Regions from separate parts of the Pectobacterium parmentieri genome, predicted to be linked through region 2. Evidence: predicted binding sites of a transcription regulator. Region 2 holds the regulator's gene; each other region holds the start of a gene.
The links. Region 2 encodes PurR, which represses purine synthesis genes. Its sites were predicted from a motif close to CANGCAAACGTTTGCNTG; they were not measured.

Region 1: the regulator PurR is predicted to act here: its motif matches at 1,850-1,867, upstream of serA (phosphoglycerate dehydrogenase).
Region 3: the regulator PurR is predicted to act here: its motif matches at 1,677-1,694, upstream of A8F97_RS14495 (NCS2 family permease).

The regions. Positions count from the first base shown of each region.
Region 1 covers NZ_CP015749.1:4,859,265-4,862,426, forward strand. Annotated here, with positions in the region: gene A8F97_RS22125 (LysR family transcriptional regulator ArgP) at 1-745, opposite strand, end outside; gene rpiA (ribose-5-phosphate isomerase RpiA) at 986-1,645, shown strand; gene serA (phosphoglycerate dehydrogenase) at 1,949-3,162, shown strand, end outside.
Region 2 covers NZ_CP015749.1:1,198,290-1,201,451, reverse strand. Annotated here, with positions in the region: gene A8F97_RS05340 (C40 family peptidase) at 1-175, shown strand, start outside; gene cydH (cytochrome bd-I oxidase subunit CydH) at 266-355, opposite strand; gene purR (HTH-type transcriptional repressor PurR) at 747-1,772, shown strand; gene cfa (cyclopropane fatty acyl phospholipid synthase) at 2,090-3,162, shown strand, end outside.
Region 3 covers NZ_CP015749.1:3,203,488-3,206,649, forward strand. Annotated here, with positions in the region: gene A8F97_RS14495 (NCS2 family permease) at 181-1,548, opposite strand; gene lpxP (kdo(2)-lipid IV(A) palmitoleoyltransferase) at 2,455-3,162, opposite strand, start outside.

The DNA of each region.
Region 1 (3,162 bases), 1.4 Mb from region 2:
GTTCTCTCTCGATTTGCAGATGTGGGATCATGCAGCAGGTCGTGCCCTGTCGCGCCAATTGAACAAAGGCTTCCGACGAATTCACGATATGGCAGGGAACGCTGCCCGGCGACAAATCAAAGTTTTGCTGTAAAAAAGCCTGATGCATATCATCCAGATGGTCGAAGGCGACGGCGGGTGCGCGCAGCAGCGCCGAGCGCGTCACGCCATTCGGGAAATAGCGGGCGGCGAAAGCCGGCGATGCGACAAATAGATAATCCAGTGCGCCCAGCTTATCCACCAGACAGCTTGGCAGCGGCTGAGACTGAATACTCACTGCACCCACCACTTCACCCCGGCGCAGCCTTTCCTGAGTACGCGTTTCATCTTCTACCTGCAAGTTGAGGCGAATTGGCGAATCGACCAGCACCGGTTGTAACGCTGGTAATAGCCAGGTTGCCAGGCTGTCGGCGTTCACTGCCAGCGAGAGTAACAGCGGAATATCGCTGTTGGTTTCATTCCCTAGCCACTCTTCTTCCAGCAATTCTACCTGATGAAGCAGAGCCAGCAGTTTCTGACCTTGCTCTGTCGGACGGGGTGGGATGGTTCTGACCAATAGAGGCTGGCCGAACAGATTTTCTAACTGTTTGATACGTTGCGAAACGGCAGATTGGGTAATACACAACTTTTGGGCTGCGCGTTCAAAACCACGCTCGCGGATGACGGCATCCAGAGCCTGAAGCGTTCGATAGTCCGGGCGTTTCATGAAATTCAAAGTCCTCTGAATGAGTCCGTTTTTTTTCACTATGCCACATTTTGCTGATTTGCCATGCAGAAATCTTATTTTAGCTGCTGTGTGCAATCACGATTCAGCACACTGTGTGTAGTGCGGGGCGCGTGAAATAATGCAGTAATGGGGTGATGAATTTGTACGCATTCCCCAACGCGCATGTTCTATAATACGCACACGTTTTCGTATATTGATTCTACAGGCCAGAAGCAGATTATGACGCAAGATGAACTGAAAAAAGCAGTGGGATGGGCGGCGCTCGATTATGTCCGCCCTGACACCATTGTGGGAGTAGGAACCGGATCGACGGCAGCACACTTTATTGATGCGCTGGGCTCGATAAAACATCAAATCAAAGGTGCGGTTTCCAGCTCAGATGCCTCAACGGAAAAGTTGAAAAGTCTGGGCATTCCCGTTTTTGACGCCAATGATGTGGATTCGCTCGATGTTTATGTGGATGGTGCGGATGAGATCAACGGGCACATGCAGATGATCAAAGGCGGTGGGGCGGCACTGACCCGTGAGAAAATCATCTCGGCCCTGTCGCGTCAGTTCATCTGCATCGTTGATGCATCCAAGCAGGTTGATGTGTTGGGTAAGTTCCCGTTGCCGGTTGAAGTTATCCCGATGGCGCGATCTTACGTGGCGCGTGAACTGGCCAAACTGGGCGGACAGCCAGTATATCGTCAGGGTGTGGTGACGGATAACGGCAACGTCATTCTGGATGTACACAACCTCAATATCATGGATGCGGTCGCGGTAGAAAACCACATCAATGGTATTGCAGGCGTCGTGACCGTTGGGTTGTTTGCTAATCGCGGCGCAGATGTTGCGTTAGTCGGCACCGCCGAGGGTGTAAAAACCGTCGTTAAATGAGTTCGCGATCGTTCTGACGTGATGAACGCCCCGGGTTCCGCGTCAGAAATTTTTTAGCTAAAAAAATCTATTTTAGTTAACGGCTCATTTTTGGTACTTAATATCACATTTTCTTATTTTATTTATCGCCGATATGGCGATGTATCTCTTTGGCAATATTTTTTGCCATAAATCAGGCGCACCTCTCTGAGGAACGTCTCGGGCAACGCAATCGTTTGTATTGCTGACTGCGTAATTTTTGTTATGTTGGCAGAGGTTATTTAGCACTCTGTCACATTTGAAGTCTGAAAATAAGGTCGGGAAATGGCAAAGGTATCACTGGAAAAAGACAAGATTAAGTTTCTGTTAGTGGAAGGCGTGCACCAGAGCGCGCTGGATAACCTGCGTGCAGCCGGTTACACCAACATCGAGTTCCACAAAGGCGCGCTGGATCCTGAGGCGCTGAAAGCCTCCATTCGAGATGCGCATTTTGTTGGTATCCGCTCGCGTACCCATCTGACAGAAGAAATTTTTGCTGCGGCGGAAAAACTGATCGCGGTAGGGTGTTTCTGTATTGGGACTAACCAGGTTGAGCTGTCGGCCGCGACCAAGCGCGGTATTCCGGTATTTAATGCACCTTTTTCCAATACCCGCTCTGTGGCAGAAATGGTGATCGGCGAAATGCTGCTGATGTTGCGCGGTATTCCATCAGCGAACGCGAAAGCGCACCGTGGTATTTGGCACAAACTGGCGGTGGGATCGTTTGAAGCTCGCGGCAAAAAGCTTGGGATTATCGGCTACGGCCATATCGGTATGCAGTTGGGTATTTTGGCTGAAAGCCTGGGTATGCACGTTTACTTCTATGACATCGAAAGTAAATTACCGTTGGGCAATGCCCAACAAGTGCGCCATTTGTCCGACCTGCTGAATATGAGCGATGTGGTGAGCCTGCATGTGCCAGAGAATGAAAGTACGCACAATATGATGGGCGCGGAAGAACTGGCATTGATGAAACCAGGTGCAATCCTGATTAACGCCGCTCGCGGTACGGTGGTTGATATTCCCGCGCTGTGTGAAGTGCTAAGCAGCAAGCATCTGTCCGGTGCGGCGATTGACGTGTTCCCACAGGAGCCGGCAACTAACAGCGATCCATTCCTGTCGCCGCTGTGTGAGTTTGACAACGTGTTGCTGACGCCGCATATCGGTGGTTCCACGCAGGAAGCGCAGGAAAATATCGGTGATGAAGTCGCTGGAAAACTGGCGAAATATTCAGATAACGGTTCTACGCTGTCTGCGGTGAATTTCCCTGAAGTGTCGCTGCCTGTTCACGGTGCTCGCGCCAGTCGCCTGTTGCACATTCATGAAAACCGTCCTGGTGTGATTACTAAAATTAACCAGATCTTTGCTGAGCAGGGTATTAACATTGCCGCACAGTATCTGCAAACGACGCCTGAAATTGGCTATGTGGTGATCGACGTTGAAACTGACGGTGCGCAAACGGCACTGCAACTGATGAAAGCGATCCCTGGCACCATTCG
Region 2 (3,162 bases):
CCGCATCAATAATCGTGGTGCGGCCGATCACGTCGGGGTTTATCTGGGGGAAGGCAAATTTATCCAGTCACCGCGTACAGGTTCAGATATTCGTATCAGCAAGCTAAGTGAAGATTATTGGCAGGAGCACTATGTTGGAGCGCGTCGCGTAGTGACACCACAGACGATTCGTTAAGAGACGATTCGTCGAACAGAAGCGTATTCAGACACGTTTATTCGCCATAAACCTGTCTGAATACCTAACCCGCGCAAAAGCACTGAAGGATTAGTTCAACACCGCAATGAAACTAAACGCGATGATCACAGCCAACGAGCCGACGGTTGTCAGCAAAGACATCTTCAGATCTGTATCCATAAACCACTCCTTATTAGCAAACAAATTTCATCTGAAACTTCATCTGAAAAAAAAGACGCCCCCTTCACAGCCGAATCTGCTTAGGCAGTTAAGGCGACAAATAATAGGGTTATTATGATTCTTTCATAATTCTAGCGAAAAATCTCCGACGAATGCGTCACTAATAGTATAAATTAGCCCTTTCACTTTCATGATAAATCGGACACAATCCGCTGTTTATGAAAGCGCTGCGTATCAGTCGAAAAACGTCAAGCCAGATCCCTTCGGTATAACATTCGGCACTCTCCTTCTGAAATCCTGTTTTTTAGCTTAGAAGAAGAACTTTAAACGTAGGCAAACGATTAACAATATACTTACGTCTGTAACAGGTAAGTTCAGGAGTCATTTTTAGATGGCAACGATTAAAGATGTGGCAAAACGTGCTGGCGTTTCCACCACAACCGTATCGCACGTGATCAATAAAACACGTTTCGTCGCCGAAGAGACTAAGGCAGCCGTCAGGGCAGCAATCAAGGAATTGCACTATTCGCCCAGCGCCGTCGCCCGCAGCCTCAAAGTTAATCACACTAAATCTATCGGCTTGCTGGCCACATCCAGCGAAGCACCCTATTTCGCTGAGATCATTGAAGCAGTCGAAAACAGTTGTTATGCCAAAGGTTACACGCTGGTGCTGTGTAATTCTCATAACGACATCGGTAAACAGCGCGCTTATCTCTCGATGCTGGCGCAAAAACGCGTCGACGGCCTGCTGGTCATGTGTGCCGAATACCCGCCAGAACTCTTGGGCATGTTGGAAGATTATCGCAGCATTCCCATGGTCGTCATGGACTGGGGGCAGATGCACAGCGATTTCACCGATACCATCATCGATAACGCCTTTGAAGGCGGCTATATGGCGGGTCGCTATCTGATTGAACGCGGCCATCGGGATATCGGTGCCATCCCAGGGATACAAGAGCGCAACACGGGGAACGGGCGCTACCTTGGCTTTTTAAAAGCCCTGAAGGAAGCCGACATCACCGTGCGCGATGAATGGGTCGTGCGGGGCGATTTTGAACCGGAATCCGGTTATAAAGCCATGCATCAGATTCTCGCGCAAAAACAGCGACCCACCGCCGTATTCTGTGGTGGCGACATCATGGCGATGGGTGCCATTTGTGCGGCAGACGAATTGGGGTTACGTGTACCACAGGACATTTCGGTGATCGGTTATGACAATGTGCGTCACGCGCGTTTCTTTACACCGGCACTGACTACCATCCATCAGCCGAAAGAGCGTCTGGGCCAATCCGCCTTCTCTATGTTGCTGGATCGGATTACCAGCAAGCGCGAAGATGCACACGTCATTGAAGTGCATCCGACGCTGATTGAACGCCGCTCGGTTGCCGACGGCCCGTTCCGCGATTATCGCCGCTAACCTCGGCGATCCAACATAGACCGATTTTCTTAATTCCTGCCTGCTTCCCTTGTCAGCTTCAGCCAATTTTCTTGTACGTTGGCTGAAGCAGATTTAAACTGAAAACTGCGTTTCACTTTCACTGATAACACCCCAAATAGCGATAGCCGCACGTAAGTAAGCGGATACGCGTTTTTTGCCAATGGGCAGATAACCACCTGCTTATGTGCAAATGTCTTCTTCATTTTTCTCTGGTGACAGCCGATACATCGGCTGCGGTAAGTGCTGTCCAGGTATGTTTTTCCATACTTTCACACGTGAAAAATTTAGGAGACATCATGGGTACACCTTATGCAAAAGAACAGCGTAGCCATACCTCGCCCTGGTTCAACATCATGCAAGACAGGTTAGCCACGGCGGATATCGCCATTAACGGCCCCCGCCCTTTTGATATCTGCGTCAACCACCCTGATTTTTTTAAACGCGTCTTGCAAAAAGGTTCGCTGGGATTAGGTGAAAGCTATATGGACGGATGGTGGGAGTGTGAACGGCTGGATATCTTTTTCCATCTCGTCCTACGCGCCGGGCTAAAGAATACACTCCCCCGCCGTCTGCGCGATCTTATGAGGATCGCCGCCGCTCGCGTCACGAATTTACAATCCCACCGACGCGCCCGAGTGGTCGGCGAACGGCATTACGATTTGGGTAATGACCTTTTTGCCCTGATGCTGGATCCTTACATGCAATATTCCTGCGCTTACTGGAAACAAGCGCAAACGTTGGAATGCGCGCAGGAAGATAAGCTCACCCTGATTTGCGAAAAACTTCAGCTCAAGCCCGGCATGTCTCTGCTGGATATCGGCTGCGGCTGGGGCGGGCTTGCTGAGTTCGCGGCACGTCGCTACGGTGTTTCCGTGTATGGCATCACCATTTCCAGGGAACAGCAGACGCTGGCACAACAGCGCTGTCAGGGGCTGGATGTCATCATTGCGTTACAGGATTACCGCGATCTCGATCGGCAATTTGACCGCGCAGTATCGGTAGGCATGTTTGAGCATGTCGGGCCGCGCAACTATGACAACTACTTTAGCGTCGTGCGGCGTAATCTAAAGCCAGATGGGTTGTTCCTGTTACATACCATCGGGGGCAACAAAACGGCCTCTTATAGTAACGATCCCTGGATGCATAAATACATCTTCCCCCACGGCTGTATTCCATCCATCCAGCACATTGCGCAGGCAAGCGAGCCTTACATGGTGATGGAGGACTGGCACAACTTCGGCACCGATTACGATCGCACATTAATGGCGTGGCATACGCGCTTTCAGCAAGGATGGCCCCAGCTTTCCACACGCTATACTGCCCGCTTCCGTCGGATGTTCAGCTACTATCTGAACGCGTGTGCCGGAGC
Region 3 (3,162 bases), 2.0 Mb from region 2:
TAGTCGAAAAACCGAGATTAATAACAAGGTTGATTATCACACAAAAAACGCAAACCCAAAGCCAATAAAAAGGCACATAAACACCCATTTGGGAGAAATATCACGAGGCAGGGAGAGGAGAAAGGAAAACGCGAGGAACAAACCTTCGGGCGATGCCCGAAGGTCTACAGAAGAAACAACTTACAGTGCCCAACCACCGGCGTAGAACACCACCAGTGCCACAGCGATAACTACGGTACCGATGTTCAGTTTGCGCCATTCGCCGGAACAGATGCGGCCTAAGACCAGAGCGCCAAAGCCCAGCATGATGCCAGTCACGATGTTACAGGTCAGTACGATAAATACGGCACAGACCAGACCGGACATGGCATCCACAAAGTCATCAAAATCCAGTTTGGAGACGTTACCCAGCATCAGCAGGCCGACGTACATCAGCGCAGGGGCAGTAGCATAACCAGGAACCAAATACGCTAACGGAGACACAAACAGCAACAACAGGAACAGCACGCCCACGACAGTCGCCGTTAAGCCTGTTTTACCGCCAGCCGCTGTACCTGCTGCAGACTCGATGTAGACCGCCGCCGGTGACGTCCCAACCAGGCTGGAGAAAATGCTGCTCACGGAGTCTGCGGTCAATGCTTTACCGCCGTTGATGATTTGTCCATCTTTATCCAGCAGGTTCGCCTGCCCGGCTACCGCACGAATCGTTCCCGTAGCATCGAACACCGCTGTCATTACCAACGCCAGTACGCTCGGCAGAACCAGAGGCTGCAACGCACCCATGATATCCAGACTGAAGATCAGCGACGAACCGTCAGCCGCCGTCAGGCTCGGCAATGCGAAGAAACCGGCATATTTTACATTCGGATCAAAAATCAGCCCCAGAATAGAGATCACGACGATAACCAGCAAAATACCGCCCGGTACGCGACGTTTTTCTAAACCAATGGTCGCCGCTAATCCCAACAGGGACATCACAACGGGGAAAGAGGTGAAATTACCTAGCGCGACCGGCAGGCCGTCAATCGGGTTTTTTACTACCAGCCCAACACCGTTGGCGGCAATAATCAGCAGGAACAGACCGATACCAATCCCTGTTCCATGCGCCACGCCCAGCGGCAGATTACGCAAGATCCAGGAACGGATGCCGGTAACAGAAATGATGGTAAACAGTACCCCCATCAGGAAGATCGCCCCCAGCGCCACGGGAATACTTATTTGTTGCCCCAGCACCAGACTAAACGCGGTGAACGCCGTCAGAGAAATCGCACAACCAATTGCCATCGGCAGATTAGCCCACAATCCCATTAGCAGCGACCCCAGCCCGGCAACCAAACAGGTTGCAACGAACACGGCAGTTGGCGGGAACCCGGCTTTGCCCAGCATACTCGGTACGACTATCACCGAATAAACCATTGCCAGGAACGTCGTCAGACCTGCTAGCACTTCCTGACGCGTGTTACTGCCACGCTGTGTAATTTTGAAAAAAGCGTCAAGCGCGCCCTGCGGACGCGCCGCATTCTCTGCCTGACGGGTGGTGTTTGACATAGTGGTATCCCCTGAAATGCCATTATTATTTACGATCAATTCTGAACGGTTCTCACAGCCTTACCCTGCGAACGCATTAGCACACGAATTAGCAATGAACATAACGCGTCATGAACCTTATGGCTCCGCACGCAAACGATTAACTCGCTGGATGCAAAGCCGGAAAACGTTGCTCGATCAAGACGAGCGGTATAAAAACAAGCGGAAGTAAAACATCACCGGATAAACAGCGTCAGGTAATGCGAAGCGCACGATTATCCCGCTTCCCCTGCGCTTATTTCAACTGCTAATCGAGACAATTTACCTATCTCATTTCATCTTTCCGTTAAGGAAATGCGCAGTCGGTACACGTATCGTTCAATCAGACAATTCGCTGAAAGCGCGCCAGTATGAAGAAAAAACAGAAAAGATTTTTAGACAGAAATCAAAACAGCGGTTTACTCCTCACAAACTGAATGTTCATTTTTTTGTGATTAGCGTCACAAAAAAGTTGACCAGCCGTATCAGTGCGAGTATTCTTAAAAACGTGAACAGCATCACAGAAAACAAATTAACTACCAACGAGGAATTGACCATGAAACTGCTGAACAAAATCATCGCTATGTTTGAAAACATCCACATCAACTTTGGTACTTTCAACCAATAATTATTTAAGAATCGTGGGGATAAAAAAGATGCGCGTTGTCCGCAGAATCAATCAAATATTAAAAGCGTTGGGCAAAACCTATCGCGGTGTTAACCCCCACGCTATCTTCCGTTAATCGTACTCAGTACGTTAACCACTCTAAAATGGCTGCCATCCGGCGGCCATTTTTGTTTCTGTACTAAGATAACAACGGTCTTCCTTTCTGACAGGATGGCGCTAAAGCGCCACCCCATTTCACACATTTTTACACCACCCAACCATCAGGCGTAGAGTGACACTTCACCTGCCGGGCGCGTTTTAAAGCGGCGATGCAGCCAGAGATACTGTTCAGGCGCGCGCATGATTTCTTTCTCAATCACCTTATTCATGTAGCAGGCCGCAGCCTGTTCATCGTGATAAGGATAATCCTGTAATTCAGGTTGGATCACCAGTTGATAACCCAAAGCATCGGGCTTACGAATTAGCACCGTCGTCATCATCGCGGGTTTTGCCAGACGACTGATGGTGTAGGTGCCGCTGGTAGTCGCTGCATTTTTCACGGCAAAGAACGGCGCAAAGACGCTGCCTTTCGGACCGTAATCTTGATCGGGCGCGAACCATACGGCTTCACCACGTTTTAATGCCTGCACCATACCGCGTAGATCTTTACGGTCGATCATCGCCTTGTTCGAACGTGAACGGCCCCACGTTTGCACCATTTCCATCGCTTTATTATTGTGCGGGCGGTACATCGCCATCATCGGTCGACACAGCCCCATCGCCCTACCGCCCAGTTCCAGCGACATAAAGTGAATACCAATTACCATCACGCCCTGCCCTTTAGCCGTAGCGTGCTGCAAATGTTCCAGCCCTGAGACATCAAACCATTGGCGCACACGACGATCGGACCAGAACCAGGCCATGCCAGTTTCGATCAATGCCATGCCAAGCGACGCAAAGTTGCTATCGATCATCGCTTCTCGTTCGTT